2 regions of the Variovorax sp. H27-G14 genome follow, and region 2 is predicted to be linked to the other one. Evidence: riboswitches for the same ligand, from Rfam matches in the RefSeq annotation. Region 2 holds a riboswitch; the other holds the start of a gene.
The links. A riboswitch is a leader RNA that binds a small molecule or an ion and turns the genes downstream of it on or off. The one in region 2 is predicted to bind glycine.
Positions count from the first base shown of each region.

Region 1: another riboswitch for glycine. It lies ahead of gcvT (glycine cleavage system aminomethyltransferase GcvT); the one in region 2 lies ahead of VLK31_RS23915 (D-amino acid dehydrogenase).

Region 1 is NZ_JAYLVN010000009.1:77,461-86,294, forward strand. It holds gene VLK31_RS20950 (MFS transporter) at 1-502, shown strand, start outside; gene VLK31_RS20955 (hypothetical protein) at 608-1,168, shown strand; glycine riboswitch at 1,498-1,588, shown strand; glycine riboswitch at 1,601-1,704, shown strand; gene gcvT (glycine cleavage system aminomethyltransferase GcvT) at 1,750-2,922, shown strand; gene gcvH (glycine cleavage system protein GcvH) at 2,983-3,354, shown strand; gene gcvP (aminomethyl-transferring glycine dehydrogenase) at 3,486-6,395, shown strand; gene VLK31_RS20975 (LysR family transcriptional regulator) at 6,439-7,359, opposite strand; gene VLK31_RS20980 (SDR family NAD(P)-dependent oxidoreductase) at 7,515-8,261, shown strand; gene VLK31_RS20985 (MFS transporter) at 8,454-8,834, shown strand, end outside.
Region 2 is NZ_JAYLVN010000012.1:4,329-13,162, forward strand. It holds gene VLK31_RS23890 (glycosyltransferase family 2 protein) at 1-653, opposite strand, end outside; gene rfbC (dTDP-4-dehydrorhamnose 3,5-epimerase) at 2,117-2,665, opposite strand; gene rfbA (glucose-1-phosphate thymidylyltransferase RfbA) at 2,662-3,558, opposite strand; gene rfbD (dTDP-4-dehydrorhamnose reductase) at 3,582-4,472, opposite strand; gene rfbB (dTDP-glucose 4,6-dehydratase) at 4,469-5,584, opposite strand; glycine riboswitch at 5,711-5,797, shown strand; glycine riboswitch at 5,833-5,951, shown strand; gene VLK31_RS23915 (D-amino acid dehydrogenase) at 6,043-7,353, shown strand; gene VLK31_RS23920 (FIST C-terminal domain-containing protein) at 7,369-8,649, opposite strand; gene VLK31_RS23925 (PhaM family polyhydroxyalkanoate granule multifunctional regulatory protein) at 8,696-8,834, opposite strand, start outside.

The DNA.
Region 1 (8,834 bases), on a different contig from region 2:
CCGCGACCTGCACGGCACCGCGTTTCAGGGTGCGGCGGCGCTCACCGCCTTCACCGCGTTCGGTGCCGTGGGCACGCTGCTGGGCGGCTGGCTTGGCGACCGCATCGGCCGCATGGGCACCATCCGCGCGGGCTACCTGTTCGCGTTGCCGGCCATGGCGGGCCTGGTGCTGGCGCCGAACGCGGCCTGGGCGCTGGCCTGTACTGCGCTGTTGGGCATGTGCATGTTTCTGCCTTTCGCGGCGCAGGTAACGCTGGCGCAGGACTACCTGCCGCGCAACCCGGCCACGGCCAGCGGAATCACGCTGGGGCTGGCGCTCTCCGTGGGCGGGCTGGTGTCACCGCTGTTCGGCATGCTGTCGGACGCACGCGGGCTGGGGGTCACGCTGACGACGGTGTTGTGCGTGCTGTGCGTGGCGACGGGGCTGGCGCTGCGGTTGCGCAACCGGACGGTGCCGGTGGTGCCGATGGTGCCGGTTGAGGAGGAAGCTGCCACCGCCTGAAACATGGCGTGAATGCGAGCCTGACCACTTAAACCAAACGGTTCATGAAGATGTCACCGCATGCAACGATGCTTCAGCCCCCGATCCCAGAAAGCTGTGGCTGCCATGCTCCCCACCAAGACCGACAAGGCGCGCGACGAACTCCAGGGCGACCAGCGCACGCTGAGCCAGCGCGAGCGTGCGTTGCTGCTGATGGCCGATGGCCGGCGTTCGCTGACGGACTTCAGTCCGTTGTTCACCACGCGGGGTGAGGCCGAGCAGGTGCTGCTGGCGCTGGTGCAGCGGGGTTACCTTCACGACCCGCATGCGGCGGCTGTTGCAGCATCGGCAGCCGCACAGGTGGCGCAGGCTGCGGCGGCCGCTGTAGCTGCTGTGGCCGAGCCGATCCAGGTCAGCATGTCGGCCGACACCTTCGACGGCAAGCGTTCGCTGGCCACCACGCGCATGTTCCTGTTCGACATGTGCGAGCGCATGTTCGTGCGCCGCGACCCAAAATTTGCGCTGCAGATGCGCGACGCCCTGCGCGAGGCGCGCGACCGCGAGGCCATGCTGACCATTGCGGCGCTGATGCTGTCGGAGGTCGAGAAAAGCGCGGGGCCGGAGCGGGCCGAATCGTTGCGCGAGCGTATCGATCGGTTGTTGCCGCCGGCTGAGGTTGTTCATTGAACGGTTGAAGTTCGTCGATGTTCTGTTCAGGGCGACGCTCACGCCGACGGGGTGCCTTGCTCCGCGAATGTCCTCCGGCCTGCGGCCTCCCCCTTTATTTCGCTGCGCAAGGCACCCCATCGACGTGAGCGTTTTCAGAGCCGGGGTTGATCGGCGGAACACCAGCAGCGTGCCCTGGTGCACAGGGCGTCGGGTACTCCCCGCAGCGAAATAAAGGAGGAGGGCGAAGCCCGGGGGACATTCGCGGAGGGGAGTACCCGGCGGCCTGTGCACGCGCCCTGAATCCTTGAATCCCTGAGCAACCGCAACCCAGCCCCGATCCACTACACTCGCCCGGGTCAGGAGAGAGCCCCGCGTGACGGGGCCGCCGAAGGCGCAGGGATTCCCCGAACGCTCAGGCAAAAGGACTGACAAGACGCCGGTGAACACCGGCGTTTCCTTGCTGGAGAGAGGCCGTTGCCAGACAACAGCCCACCGAAGGAGCAAACCCCGATCGTGGGGCGAATCTCTCAGGTAAAGCGGACAGCAGGGGTGGCCCATGGCTTGCGTCATGGATTTCGTCTGCCCCTTTGGAGTGCCCCATGGCCTCTTGCGCATCTGCTTCCGACACCCTCCTCAAGACGCCCCTGCACGACCTCCACCTGGAGCTCGGCGCCCGCATGGTGCCCTTCGCCGGCTACTCGATGCCCGTGCAGTACCCCGCCGGCCTCATGGCCGAACACAAACACACACGCGACGCGGCCGGCCTGTTCGACATCTCCCACATGGGCCAACTGCGCCTGACGGGCCCCGACGCCGCCGCCGCCTTCGAAACCCTGATGCCCGTCGACGTCATCGACCTGCCCGTCGGCAAACAGCGCTACGGCCTGCTGCTGAACGACGAAGGCGGCATCCTCGACGACCTGATGTTCTTCAACGAAGGCAACGGCTCGCTCTTCGTGATCGTCAACGGCGCCTGCAAGGTGGCCGACATCGCGCACATTCAGCAGAAGATCGGTGCGCGCTGCGCGGTGCAGCCCCTGCCCGACCACGCCCTGCTCGCACTGCAGGGCCCGCAAGCCGCCGCCACGCTGGCGCGCCTGTCCCCCGGCATCGAGCGCTTCGTGTTCATGACCGGCGGTGCGGTGAAGATAGGCGGCATTGCATCCTTCGTCACCCGCAGCGGCTACACCGGCGAAGACGGCTTCGAGATCTCCGTGGCCGCCCAGGACGCCGACGCCCTCGCCCGCCTGCTGCTGGCCCAGCCCGAAGTCAAGCCCGTGGGCCTGGGCGCGCGCAACTCGCTGCGCCTGGAAGCCGGCCTGTGCCTGTACGGCAACGACATCGACACCTCCACCACGCCGGTCGAAGCCTCACTGAACTGGGCGATGCAGAAGGTGCGCCGCACGGGCGGCGCGCGCGAAGGCGGCTTTCCGGGCGCGGCAAAAATACTGGCGCAGCTCACCGCCGCCACTGCGCTCGCCGCCGGTCACACCGACCACGACACGCTCAAGCGCAAGCGCGTGGGCCTGGTGGCACTGGAGCGCATTCCGGTGCGCGAAGGCAGCGTGCTGCAGTCCTTCGAAGGCCAAGACATCGGCATCGTCACCAGCGGCCTGCTCGGCCCCACGGCCGAGCGCTGCATCGCCATGGCCTATGTGGCCACCGCTTTCTCGGAGCCGGGCACGCGCGTGCAGGCCATCGTGCGCGGCAAGCCGGTGCCAATGGAAGTGTCCACCATGCCTTTCGTTCCCACCCGCTACTACCGCGGTTGAAGGACACCGAGCCCCGTTAGGCTCTGCACCCCGAAACATTTTTTCCACGAGGAGTTTTCCATGAGCATCAAGTACACCAAGGACCACGAATGGGTGTTGGCCGAAGGCGGCGCGGCCACTGTCGGCATCACCGTGCATGCGCAGGACGCGCTGGGCGACGTGGTGTTCGTCGACCTGCCTGAAGTGGGCAAGAGCTTTGCGCAAGGCGAAGTTGCCGGCGTCGTCGAATCGGTCAAGGCCGCCGCCGACGTGTTCATGCCCGTGTCGGGCGAAGTTGTCGAAGTGAACGAAGCGCTGCGCGCCGACCCCTCGCTCGCCAACAGCGACCCGCTGGCCAGCGGCTGGTTCTTCAAGGTCAAGCTGAGCGAACCCGCGCAGCTCGACGCCTTGCTGGACGCGGCTTCGTACGACCAGTTCGCCGCCGAATCCTGAAATGATGTTTGCCCCTCGGCTTGCCACTTCGTGTGCTTCTCCATCCCCCGTGGGGAAGGCGCGGTCCGCCTTGGGGCGGCCCGGCGGCGACCGCTGAGTTCTTTTATTAACGCCGATAGACAGTCACCGCCATGCCGACGCCCGCCCTTCCCTCTTTGCAAGAACTAGAGAACGCCGAAGAATTCCTTGCCCGCCACATCGGCATCGATGCGGCGGACGAGGCGCGCATGCTGCCGGTGATCGGCTCGGCCACGCGCGCGGAGCTCATCGACGGCATCGTGCCCGCGGCCATCCGCCGGAACAAGCCGATGCGCCTGCCCGCGCCGGTGACCGAGGCCGACGCGCTGGCCGAGCTGAAGGTGATGGCATCGAAGAACAAGGTGTTCAGGAGCTTCATTGGCCAGGGCTACTACGGCACGCACACGCCGGGCGTCATCCTGCGCAACGTGCTCGAAAACCCCGCCTGGTATACCGCGTACACGCCCTACCAGGCCGAAATTTCACAGGGCCGCATGGAAGCCCTGCTCAACTTTCAGACGATGGTGTGCGACCTCACGGGCATGGCCATCGCCAACGCGTCGATGCTGGACGAAGCCACGGCCGCGGCCGAGGCCATGACGCTGGCCAAGCGCAGCGTCAAGAGCAAGAGCAATGTGTTCCTGGTGTCTGGCGACTGCCATCCGCAGACCATCGAGGTCATCAAGACCCGCGCCGCGCCGCTGGGCATCGAGGTGAAGGTGAGCACCGTGTCGGAAACGCTGCCGCACCTGATGGTGAGCGGCGAGTTCTTCGGCGTGCTCGCGCAGTACCCCGCCACCACCGGCCACGTGCACGACCTGCGCCCGCTCGCGGGCCATGCGCACCAGTGCGACGCCGCCTTCATCGTGGCGGCCGACCTGCTGGCGCTCACGCTGCTGGTGGCGCCCGGCGAGTTCGATGCCGACATCGTCTGCGGCACCACGCAGCGCTTCGGCATGCCGCTGTGCAACGGCGGCCCGCACGCCGCCTATCTGGCCTGCCGCGATTCTTTCAAGCGCTCGCTGCCGGGCCGCCTGGTCGGCGTGAGCGTGGACACCCACGGCCAGCCCGCCTACCGCCTCGCGCTGCAGACGCGCGAGCAGCACATCCGCCGCGAGAAAGCCACGTCGAACATCTGCACCGCGCAGGTGTTGCCTGCCGTGGTGGCCAGCATGTACGCCGTGTACCACGGGCCCGACGGCCTCACGCGCATTGCGCAGCGCGTGGCCGTGCTCACCGCCATCCTCGCCAAGGGCCTGTCGCAGATGGGCCGCGAGCCGGTGAACACCACCGCCTTCGACTCGCTGACCATTCGCACAGGCGACGACACGCACACCATCCTGGAGCGGGCGCAGGCCGGCGGCGTCAACCTGCGCCAGCGGCTGCAGCAGCACCTGGGCATCTCGCTGGACGAGACCACCACGCGCAACGACATCGAAACGCTGTGGGCGCTGTTCGTGCCCGCCGGCACCGCGATGCCGCGCTTCGACGACCTGGCTGCCCACACCACGCCGCTGATTCCCGACGACCTGCGCCGCACCAGCGCCTTTCTCACGCACCCGGTGTTCAACACCCACAAGAGCGAAACCGCCATGCTGCGCTACATCCGCAGCTTGAGCGACAAGGACCTGGCGCTCGACCGCACCATGATCCCGCTGGGCAGCTGCACCATGAAGCTCAATGCGACCAGCGAGATGATCCCCATCACCTGGCCGGAGTTCGCCAACATCCACCCGTTCGCACCCGCCGACCAGCTGCAGGGCTATGCCCAGCTCGACGCCCAACTGCGCGCCTGGCTGTGCGAGGCCACCGGCTACGCGGGCATCAGCCTGCAGCCCAATGCGGGCTCGCAGGGCGAGTACGCGGGCCTGCTGGCCATCAAGTCCTTTCATGAGGCCAAGGGCCAGGGCCACCGCAACATCTGCCTGATTCCTTCTTCCGCGCACGGCACCAACCCCGCCAGCGCGCAGATGGTCGGCATGCAGGTGGTGGTGACGGCCTGCGACACGCAGGGCAACGTCGACATGGACGACCTGAAGCGCGCCTGCGAAAAGCACAGCGACAAGCTGGCCGCCGTGATGATCACCTACCCCAGCACGCACGGCGTGTTCGAAACCCGCGTGAAGGAACTGTGCGAACTGGTGCACGAACACGGCGGGCGTGTGTACGTGGACGGCGCCAACATGAACGCGCTGGTCGGCGTGGCCGCGCCGGGCGAGTTCGGCGGCGACGTGAGCCACCTGAACCTGCACAAGACCTTCTGCATTCCGCACGGCGGTGGCGGCCCGGGCGTGGGCCCGGTGTGCGTGGTCGAAGACCTGGTGCCCTACCTGCCGGGCCATGCCACGGCCGGTGTGCCGTCGCACGGCGTGGGTGCCGTGTCGGCCGCGCCGCTGGGCAACGCGGCCGTGCTGCCGATCAGCTGGATGTACTGCCGCATGATGGGCGCCAAGGGCCTGCAGGCCGCGACCGAAACGGCCATCCTGAGCGCCAACTACATCAGCGCGCGCCTGAAGGACCACTACCCCACGCTGTACGCAAGCCCCAACGGGCACGTGGCGCATGAATGCATCCTGGACCTGCGCCCGTTGAAGGACACCAGCGGCGTCACCGCCGAAGACGTGGCCAAGCGGCTCATCGATTACGGCTTTCACGCGCCCACGCTGAGCTTTCCGGTGCCGGGCACGCTGATGGTGGAGCCGACCGAGAGCGAGCCGCTGGCCGAGCTCGACCGCTTCATCGACGCGATGATCGCCATCCGCGGCGAGATCCGCCGCATCGAGGAAGGCGTCTGGCCGAAGGACGACAACCCGCTCAAGCACGCACCGCACACCGCGGCCAGTTTGCTGGGCAGTGAATGGAGCCACCCGTATGCGCGCGAACTCGGCGCCTACCCGCTGGCCGCGCTGAAGAACGCGAAGTACTGGCCGCCCATCGGCCGCGTCGACAACGTGTATGGCGACCGCAACCTGTTCTGCAGTTGCCTGCCCGTGGGCGACTACAAGGAAGCCGAAGCGGCCTGAAGGCCCGCGCGAATTGTCCCGGCGGGAACGAGGCGCGCGCCGCTCAATGCGCCCGCTGCGCCACGCGCGCCACCATCTCGTCCATGCGTGACAGAAACAGCTTGAGCAGGGGCGAGGCGTTGGCCTTGTGATAGCCGACGACCAGGTCGATGGCGGGCGCCTCGCCCTTCGACGGCCCCACAGACTTCAATGGGCGGCTCACCACCGACGCCGGCAGAAAGTTCAACGCATACACCGGCAGCAGTGCCACGCCGCGCGTGGACGCCACGAGCGAAATTGCCATCGCCAGGTTGTCGGCCTCGTGGACCGGCGTGATGGCGAGCCGATGGTGCTTCAGGTAGCTGTCGATCACCGCGCGCAGCGCGGGCGCGGTGTTCGACACCTGAACGAAGTTCTCTTTCGCCAACGCGCGCGGGTCGATCGACTTGCGCGCCGCCAGCGCATGGTCGCTGCGCAGCACCACCAGCAGCGGCTCGCGCGTCACCAGCTTGAACGCCAGGTCCGGCATGTTCGGCTCGCGGCGCATGAACGCCAGGTCGAGCTTGCCGCGCAGCAGCGCGTCGGCCAGGCTCGGCGAATACTGGCTCTGCACCGTGACCTCGATCAGCGGCAGCTCGTCGCGCAGCGTGCGCATGACCTCTGCGAGCCAGTCGATCTCCTGGCCCGTGAGGAAGCCCAGCGCAAACGTGGTCTTGGCCGGTGTGGCCGCGCGGCGCGCCGCTTCGCCGGCCGCCTCGACCTGCGACAGCGCCAGCCGCGCATGGTCGAGAAAGGCCTTGCCCGCGGCGGTCAACTCGACGCCACGCGCGCTGCGGCTCAGCAGCGGCGTGCCGACCTCGTATTCGAGGTCGCGAATCTGCCGGCTCAGCGAGGGCTGCGCGGTGTGCAGCCTGCGCTCGGCCGCGACCGTGAAGCTGCCTTCTTCGGCCACGGCAACAAAGTAGCGCAGATGGCGCAGTTCCATGGGTCGGCTCCATGCCTGTGAGGTATGGGGCCGAGCTTACAAAGTCTTTGTGAAGCGTGCATGCGGGCCCTAGATTAAGTCTCATGCAAAGGCATATCGCCAACGCACCCCCGGCAGGCGGAGATACCTCCCACGTCTGCCTCAAAGGAATCTCCATGCATTCGCTCCAAGGAAAGACAGCCCTCGTCACCGGCGCCTCGCGCGGCATCGGCCGTGCCAGCGCACTGGCCCTCGCCAAGGCCGGCGCGCGGGTGCTGGTGCACTACAGCAGCGGCGCAGCCGAGGCCGAAACCGTCGTCGCCGACATCCGCCAGGCTGGCGGGCGCGCCGATGCGCTGAAGGCCGACCTGGGCGCGCCCGACGGGCCGCACACGCTTGCGCGCCAGGTGCGCGAAGTGGTCGGCGAGCGGCTCGACATCCTCGTGGCCAACGCCGGTGTGTCGGTCGGCGCAACCATCGAAGAAACCACCGTCGACGATTTCGATCGCATGTTCGCCGTCAACGTGCGCGCGCCCTTCTTCCTGGTGCAGCAACTGCTGCCGATGCTGGGCAAGGACAGCAGCGTCGTGCTGGTGTCGTCGCTTGCCGCGCATGCCTCGGTGGGCGCGCTGTCGGCCTATGCGGCCACCAAGGGCGCGATCGATACGCTGGTGAAGCACTTTGCCTCGGCCCTCGGCGAACGCGGCATCCGCGTGAATGCAGTGGCACCGGGCGTGGTCGAGACCGACATGTCGAAGTTCGCGAAGACCGACGCGGGCCGCGACTTCACGCTCTCACTGCAGGCGCTGAAGCGCGTGGCGCAGCCCGACGACATTGCCGGTGCCGTCGCGTTCCTTGCGTCGGACGCATCGCGCTGGATCACGGGCGACACACTGCGTGTCGATGGGGGCTCCAAGCTCTGAGCGCAACGAAGGCGCCGAGGCGCGCGCTGGCACGCTAGTGGTTAACACCGCCCCGGCGTTCATTGACTCATCGAAAAGGTCGCACTTAAAATTTGCGCACAGGTTCAGATTTAAAGACCATCTGTAAGATGGCTTTGTCGCGCCTGCATGGTTTGCATCGTCTTCTTGCGGATTATTCCAATGGAGACAACTGTGCAACCCAACGCGATCAAGATCCGCGGCATCGACGATGTCATCGCCTACCTGGATTCACGCCAGGGCATCGTCGGGCGGGCCGCCGTCATCTGGTGGCTCGCACTTGGCGGCCTCTTCCTCGACGCCTTTTCCAACTCCGCACTGAGCGCGGGCCTCGGGCCCATGACGCGCAACCTCTCGCTCACCGCCGCGCAGGTGGCGCTGATGACGTCCATGGCCTCGTGGGTTGCCATTGCGTTCAACCCCATCGGCGGCTGGATGGCCGACCGCTGGGGCCGCATCCGCCCGCTGATCCTCGCCAAGCTGCTCGCCGTGATCGGTGCGGTGCTGGTGGTGTTCGCACCCAGCTTCGAGATGATTTTGGTGGGCCGCTTCTTC
Region 2 (8,834 bases):
TCCGCATGAATGCGCCAATGGTAGAGAACCCGCGGCACATGCAGGATCTGCGAGGCGGATATCTTCTCCATACAGCGCAGCACAAGGTCCCAATCCTGCGAACCCTCCATGCCCAGCCTGAACCCGCCTACGCTCTTCACAACATCGGTACGAAAAACGCCCAGATGCGAGAACATGTTTTGCGAATAGAAGAGATCGAGATTCCAGTTCGGTTTGAAATAGGGAGACGAACGCACGCCCTCTTCGTCGATCTTGTCTTCATCCGAATAGATCAGCCGGGCATCGGGATTGCGATCGATGCAGTCCGCCACCCAGAACAGCGCATGCTCGGAGAGCAGATCGTCATGGTCCATCAGCGCAACCCATTCACCCGTGGCGAGTTCCAACGCGCTATTGGATGCGGCGGAAATATGTCCGTTTTCGGGTCTAAAGACCACCTTGATGCGCGCATCGGTGGCCGCCAGTTCTACCAGCAGCGCGCGTGACTCGGCAGACGGCGAAGCGTCGTCTGCAATACACAGCTCCCAGTGAGGATAAATTTGTCTTCGCACCGATTCAATAGCCTCTCGCAACCAGACAGGCTTTGCGTTATAGGTCGGCATGACAATCGAAATGAGTGGGGTCTCTTGCATCGCCTCAATTCTTCGATGCATTTTCGCCCGCGTATCCTCCTCGACCGGATCGGGGTCGTAAAGTTTCAGCCAATCCCCATATGTAGTCGAAACGACCTCTGTCGGGAATGCTTTTTCCGCAGGAGTTGGCGTGGCCAATTGAGCCTCTAATATTCGGGCTGAACTACGCAGCCCATCAACGCCAGAATTTCGAAGTATTGTTGCGACTCTCTTGACAGCAGAAACAGGATTACCTGCTTTGCTTATTGCCGGCGGGATGATTTTCAGGGTCCGCAAGAAACGCCTTGCCTGAGTTCCTCCCCAGCGCAATGGTGCGGTCACGCGCCAACTGTACGATGCATGTATCTCTTCGACTTGTCGCTGATATGCGCTCAATACGCCAGGCATTTCTCTAAGTTTCAGCCCGCTCGAATCAGCAAATGCAACAACAACTTCGTGTTGTTGCGCAAGCTGATTCAGTTCGCGCTCAGCCGTTCGAAGCCGTGCGCTTATTTTCGCCATTCGCAAACTGCTCTCGACGAGGCTGGCACTCACCAAATTTTTTTTTGTAGCCTCTTTCAAAAACTGCGATTCAAGAGACGTCAGTCTCGAAGATTTTGTTTCCACTTCATCTTCAGGTAATTGCGCGCGCACAGTCCACGTGTTGTCGCGCTCGTCGACTATTGCCGGAGGAGTGTTATGCAGATTTTTATGACCTCCTACAATCGATTCATAGATGCCAGCAATAAATCGAGTGCCCAATCCATTTTGGGCCGGCAAAGCCTTACGAACTACGCAAATTGAATTAATGAATTCAACTGAGTGAATATGCGCAAGCAGGGCCTCATCAATATCGAAATCATATTCTCGCATGAAACTGGCAAGAATCTCCTTACGCATTGTCGGAATCCCCCAATGCTCATGGCTGATGACGTCTGCCAACCGTTTAAAAAAAGCGATGCTGGAGGCGGGGTGAAAAAGCCCACCTTCAAAACCAGCCCAATAACTGCAATGCAAATCTTCAGCAACAAAAAGGCCACCATCGACCAAATGCGAAAAATAGCGAGCAAAAGACCTAACAATATCCCGAGAGGTGTGAGAGCCATCATCGATAATTAAATCGAATTCGAGACTTATAGCGGAAATACTTTCTTCAGCGTCGTCGGTATTGGCATCGCCAACAACAACAGATACTCGAGAATCCGAGTAGACAAGTTTCGCGCAATCAGGATTGATATCACATCCGACAATCACCTTTGCATGCGGGAAAAACTTACTCCATATCTCCAGCGATCCGCCGTTCTGAATACCAATTTCCAGGAGCCGAGTTGGTCCGTCCCTGTAGGGCGAAAAAAATCGATCATATTCAACAAGATAGCTTGACCATTTATCCGAAACTTTTCCTTGGTGCTGTGCATACAGCTCAATAAGCGTTTTTTTGATCATTTATTACCTAGCGCCTATCTTCTTCGTGGGCCGAATTTCACCATTAGCCCGCCGCCTCATCAATCGAACACTTCAGCGGTAGCCAACGTTGCCCCGCCAGCATCCTTGTCAGACAGTTTGAATTCGCCGTCTAAATTTGGCCAATCGATAGCCAACTGGGAATCATCCCATTTGATGCATCGCTCGAATTGCGGAGCGTAGTAGTCGGTCGTTTTATAAAGAAAATCTGCCGTTTCACTGACAACAAGAAAGGCATGCGCAAAACCGGCAGGCACCCATAGCTGCTTGCGATTTTCCTCATCGAGTTGAACGCCAACCCATTTCCCAAATGTCGCGGAGGATTTTCGAATATCAACCGCCACGTCGAAAACAGCGCCACTGACTACTCGAACCAATTTTCCTTGCGGCTGCTTGATCTGGTAATGCAGCCCCCGCAGGACGCCTTTTGTCGATCGCGAGTGATTGTCTTGAACAAAGTCGACGCGACTGCCCACTGCGTCATTGAAAGCACTCTGATTGAAACTTTCCATGAAGAAACCGCGAGCATCGCCGAACACTTTAGGTTCGATGACAAGCACATCCGGAATAGCGGTAGGCGTTATTTTCATGAATGAATCTCTTCGGTCAAAAGGCGAGCAAGGTACTTACCATAGCCATTCTTTTGCAGCGGCGCGGCCAATTTTGCCAATTGCTCGCGATCAATAAAACCATTGCGCCATGCAATTTCTTCCGGGCATGCAATCTTCAGCCCTTGCCGGTGCTCCAAAGTCGCAATGAATTGCCCAGCCTCCAGCAGGCTTTCGTGCGTGCCCGTGTCCAGCCACGCATACCCGCGCTGCATGATCTGCACATTCAGCTTGCCTGCGTCCAGGTACGCCTGATTGACCGCGGTAATTTCCAGTTCGCCGCGTGCGCTGGGCTTCACGGCTTTGGCGATCTCGACGACGTCGTTGTCATAGAAATACAACCCCGTCACCGCATAGCTGCTCTTCGGTTGCACCGGCTTCTCTTCGATGCTGCTCGCCTTGCCCTGCGCATCGAACGCCACCACGCCGTAGCGCTCGGGGTCGTGCACGTGGTACGCGAACACGGTTGCGCCGGAGTCCTGCGCATCGGCGCCGCCGAGCAGGTGCGCGAGGTCATGGCCGTAGAAGATGTTGTCCCCCAACACCAGCGCACTCGGCGAATTGCCCACGAATTTCTCGCCGATGATGAACGCCTGCGCCAGGCCATCAGGGCTCGGCTGCACCGCGTACTCCAGGTTGATGCCCCACTGGCTTCCGTCGCCCAGCAGTTGCTGAAAGCGCGGCGTGTCCTGCGGCGTGCTGATGATCAAGATGTCGCGCATGCCGCCCAGCATCAGCGTGCTGAGGGGGTAATAGATCATCGGCTTGTCGTACACCGGCAGCAGTTGCTTGCTCATTGCCAGGGTGGCCGGGTGCAGCCGGGTGCCGGAGCCGCCGGCCAGGATGATGCCCTTGCGTTGCGTCGTCGTGGTCATGTCGTTGTTCTCTTTTTTTGAATTCAGAGCGTCTCGCGCAGCATGCGCGCAACGCCTTCCTGCCAAGGCGGCAGGCGCAAACCGAAGGTCGACTGCAGCTTCGAAGTGTCCAGCCGCGAGTTGTGCGGCCGCTTGGCCGGCGTCGGGAAGGCGCTGGTCGGCACGGCCTCCACGGCGTCGGGGCCGGCCTTGAGTTCAACGCCGGCCTTTTGCGCCATGTCGAGCACGAAGCGCGCGTAGCCGCACCAGGTGGTTTCGCCGCCGGCAATCACGTGGTACAGACCCGACTTGGCCGGGTCCTGCAGCGTGGCGCGAATGGCGTGCGCCGTGATGTCGGCCAGCAGCTCCGCACCGGTCGGCGCGCCGAACTGGTCGTCGATGACGGTGAGCTTGTCGCGCTCCTTGGCCAGCCGCAGCATGGTCTTGGCGAAGTTGCCGCCGCGCGCCGCGTACACCCAGCTGGTGCGAAAGATCAGGTGCCTTGCGCAGTGCTGTGCCACCAACTGCTCGCCCTCGAGCTTGGTCTGGCCGTACACGCTGAGCGGGCCGGTGGCGTCGTCTTCTTTCCAGGGCCGGGTGCCGCTGCCGTCGAAGACGTAGTCGCTCGAGTAATGCACCATGAGCGCGCCGATCTGCTGCGCCGCCTGCGCCACCACGCCAGGCGACGTGGCGTTGAGCTTGCGGGCGAAGTCGGGCTCGCTCTCGGCCTTGTCGACGGCGGTGTGCGCCGCGGCATTGACGATGACGTCGGGGCGCACTTTCAGCACCGTTTCGGCCAGTTGCTCGGGACGGCTGAAGTCGGCGTGCAGGTCGGTGCTGTCGAAATCGAGCGCCACCACTTCACCCAGCGGCGCCAGACTGCGCTGCAGCTCCCAGCCGACCTGCCCGCCCTTGCCCAGCAGCAGCAACTTCATGCGGCGGCCTTTGCCGATGCGGCAGGTGCGGCAGGTGCGGCAGGTGCGGCAGGTGCGGCGTCGTACTGCTTCTCGACCCATTCGCGGTAGGCGCCGCTTTGCACGTTGCGCACCCATTCGCTGTTCGCGAGGTACCACTCCACGGTCTTGCGGATGCCGGTGTCGAAAGTTTCTGCGGGCTTCCAGCCGAGCTCTGCTTCGAGCTTGCGTGCATCGATGGCGTAGCGGCGGTCGTGGCCGGGGCGGTCGGTGACGTAGGTGATCTGCGCTTTGTACGGCTGGCCGCCGGCCTTGGGGCTGAGCTCGTCGAGCAGCGCGCACACGGTGTTGACGATCTCGATGTTGGGCTTCTCGTTCCAGCCGCCCACGTTGTAGGTCTCGCCGAGGCGGCCGGCTTCGAGCACGCGGCGAATGGCGCTGCAGTGGTCTTTCACGTAGAGCCAGTCGCGCACCTGCATGCCGTCGCCGTACACGGGCAGCGGCTTGCCGGCCAGGGCGTTGACGATCATCAGCGGGATCAGCTTCTCGGGGAAGTGAAACGGGCCGTAGTTGTTGGAGCAGTTGGTGGTGACCACCGGCAGGCCGTAGGTGTGGTGCCAGGCGCGCACCAGGTGGTCGCTGGCGGCCTTGCTGGCCGAGTACGGGCTGTTGGGCTCGTACTTGTGCTCTTCGGTGAAGGCGGGGTCGGTCTTGGAGAGCGAGCCGTACACCTCGTCGGTGGACACGTGCAGAAAGCGGAAGGCGGTTTTGTCGTCGGCCGGCAGCGCGCTCCAGAAGCCGCGCACGGCTTCGAGCAGGCGGAAGGTGCCGAGCACGTTGGTCTGTACGAAGTCTTCGGGGCCGTGAATGGAGCGGTCCACATGCGACTCGGCGGCAAAGTTGACCACGGCGCGCGGCTTGTGCTCGGCCAGCAAGCGCTCGACGAGGGCGCTGTCGCCGATGTCGCCCTGCACGAAGATGTGTTTCGGGTTGCCCTTGAGCGAGGCGAGCGTCTCGAGGTTGCCTGCGTAGGTCAGCTTGTCGAGGTTGACTACGGGCTCGTCGCTGTTCGCGATCCAGTCGAGTACGAAATTGGCGCCAATGAAGCCAGCGCCGCCGGTAACCAAGATCATGGGGTCCCCTGAATGTATGTTCGAAGTCATCGCCCTGCGGCAATGAAAGTAGCGCGCGATTATCCCATTGGGCTTATAGAGAGAAACACAAGACGCTACCGCTCTCTTCACTCGGTGTTTACAATCGGCCACACTGCAGGAGAGCGGGCCACCTGGTGGCCCTACCGAAGGCGCAAACTCCCATGAACGCTCAGGTCGGCCTGACGAGATCTCGAAGATTTCGGCAAGGGGTCAGTACTGCACTACATCAAACGCCGTCTGGAGAGCCATCTCACCCCCTCACGGGTGGTCGAGATGCACCGAAGGAGCAAACCCGCTGCGGGCGCAGGGGGTGAATCTCTCAGGTACCGAGGACAGGGGGAGCGGCAACTTGGACTTCGGTCGTCCGGTTGCCTGCTATTGATTCAATAGCACACCACGCCCGTCGTTCAAGCGCTGCAACCTCAAAGGTACTTGAAATGCGCGTGATTGTTCTTGGCGCCGGCCTGCTCGGCGTGACCTCGGCTTACTACCTCCAGCAACTCGGCCACGACGTGACCGTGATCGACCGGCAGGCCACCCCGGCCGCCGAAACCAGCTTCGCCAACGGCGGGCAAATTTCCGTGAGCCATGCCGAACCCTGGGCCAACCCCAGCGCGCCGCTCAAGGTGTTGCAATGGCTGGGCAAGGAAGACGCGCCGCTGCTGTTTCGCATTCGCGCCGACATGCGCCAGTGGCTCTGGGGCCTGCAGTTTCTGCGCGAATGCACCCCGGCGCGCACACGGCACAACATCGAGCAGATCGTGCGTCTGGGTACATACAGCCGCGAGATGTTGCAACAGTTGCGCCGCGACACGCACATTGCGTACGACCAGCGCGCCCAGGGCATCCTTCACTTCTATACGACGCAAAAGGAGTTCGACGGCGCCCTCGCCCCCGCCGAGCAGATGCGCGCGCTGGGCTGCGAGCGGCAGGTCATCTCGGCCGACGAGGCGGTGAAGATCGAGCCCGCGCTGGCCCACATCCGCCCCAAGCTGGCCGGCGCCACCTACACGGCGGAAGACGAATCGGGCGACGCCAATCTGTTTGCGCGCGAACTCTCCAACCTGGCCGCCGCGGCCGGCGTGAAGTTTCTGATGAGCCACACCATCACCGCGCTGCGCGAAGCCGGCGGCAAGATCGACCACGTGGAGGCCACCGACAACGAAGGCCGCTTCCAGCGCATCCGCGGCGACGCCTTCGTGATGGCGATGGGCTCGCTGAGCCCGCTGCTGGCCGCGCCGCTGGGCATTCGTTTGCCGATCTACCCGGCCAAGGGCTACTCGGTGACGCTGCCTGTAAAGGACGCCAGCAAGGCCCACCAGGTCTCGCTGACCGACGACGAGTTCAAGCTCGTGTTCTCGCGCTACACGTCGCCGGGCGTTGACGGGGGCGACCGGCTGCGCATTGCCGGCACGGCCGAGCTCAACGGCTACGACCGCGACCTGAACCCGGTGCGCTGCGAAGCCATCGTGCGCCGAGTCGAAGAGCTGTTCCCCGGCGCCGGCGACACCACGCAGGCCCAGTTCTGGACCGGCCTGCGCCCCGCCACGCCAAGCAACGTGCCGCTGATCGGCAAGACCAAGCTGGCGAACCTGTTCCTCAACACCGGTCACGGCACGCTGGGCTGGACGCACGCCTGCGGCTCGGGCAAGTCGATTGCGCGCATCGTGAGCGGGCTGGCGCCCGAGCTGGACTTCGCGTTCACCGGCATGCCGGCGGGCCAGCCGCGCGTGCTGCAGCCGGCCTGACCGGGGCTGTATTGCTCAGTCCTTGCTGGTGAACACCGTCAGCACACCCGTATAGCCATACAGGTGATGCCGGGCAATTTCGCCGGCAGCGAAGAACCCGACCAGGGGCACGTCGCCCAGCGCGTGCCGCACGATCTGCAGCTCCGCGCCCGGCGCGCCGAAGTGCGGGCCACCGCGGCCGGAGCAGCTCACATACACCGCGCCCGCAATGCGCCGCGCGGGGTGCGGCGCGGCCTCGGCCTCGCCCGCCGCCACGGCGCGCGCGGTGGCCAGGGTCTGCTCTTCGGGCTCCAGCTCTTCTCTGATTTCGGCGCAGATGCGCATCAGGTCGGCGCGTGCGGCCTGCGCGTTGCGCCGGCAGAAGGTCAGGCGCATGCCGGCCTCGGCCACGTCGGCAATGGCGATGCCGCGCCGTGTGGGGTCCAGCCCGATGATGTGGCGCACCAGCACGTCGGCGCCCAGGTCGCCGGTGCGGCGAATGCCGTCACTGCCCGCGTCGGCCAGGCCGACCAGCGTGTTGCGCACCGCGTCGATGGCCTCCTGCGGCCGCTCCAGCGACACCTGCAGGTCGGCCAGCAGCACGTCGAGCGCCGGCTCGCCGTCGAGCTTGAGCAGCAGGTTGCCGTCGGCCTCGGTGATCTCGCGCTCGCGCACCGCGCCCGAGCGCAGCGGCTGGCAGCCCTGCGTGACGCGCGACACCAGCCGCACGCCCTCGCCGAACACCACGCCCGACAGGCCGCCCGAAAACACGCCGCCCGCCGCGCCCTGCCCGCGGATGTTGCCGTTGCCGCCCACGGCAAATTGCAACGCGCTGCCGCGGCCCGAGGTCAGGCCGCCGAACAGGTAGCCGGTGTCGGTGCGCCCGGCCATCTCGCTTATCAGCTCGGTCAGGTCGGGTGTGGCGGGGTCGGCATGCACCAGCGCCGTGTGCGCCTCGAAGCCGCTCATCTCTGAGTTGCCCAGCGGCGCCACGCCCGAGAACACGCGGTACTGGTCGCTGGGCAGCGCGCACAGCATCAGGCTGATGCCGGGCTCGTCGAAGTACTCGGCGTTGTTGGCCGACACGCCGATGCCCACGGTGCCCGACCAGTCGGTCACTTCGGGCAGCTCGCCGCTCAGGTGGTCGAGGATGTCCTGCGCGTCGCTGGCGTAGTGGTCGGTGATGTAGAGCAGGCCGAGCGTGGGTGCCGACGCGTAGTCGGGCAGCGCCATTTGCGCGCGCAACTGGGCCAGCACGAGGCCGGCCGCCATGCGCCATTGCGGGTGGGTGGCATGGCCGGAGGGAAACAACTTCATGGTGCGTGCCAACCCGTTCTCTTCAAAAAAATGTCTGTGTATGACGTCAGCGTCGGGCGGAGGTTCGCTTTCGCGCGGCGGTCGATGTCTTCTTTTTGGCGGCCGGCGTGGCGGGCGACTTTCTGGCCGCGGCCTTCACCGGTGCCGCCTTCGCGGATGCTGCCTTTTTGGCGGCGGCGGGCTTC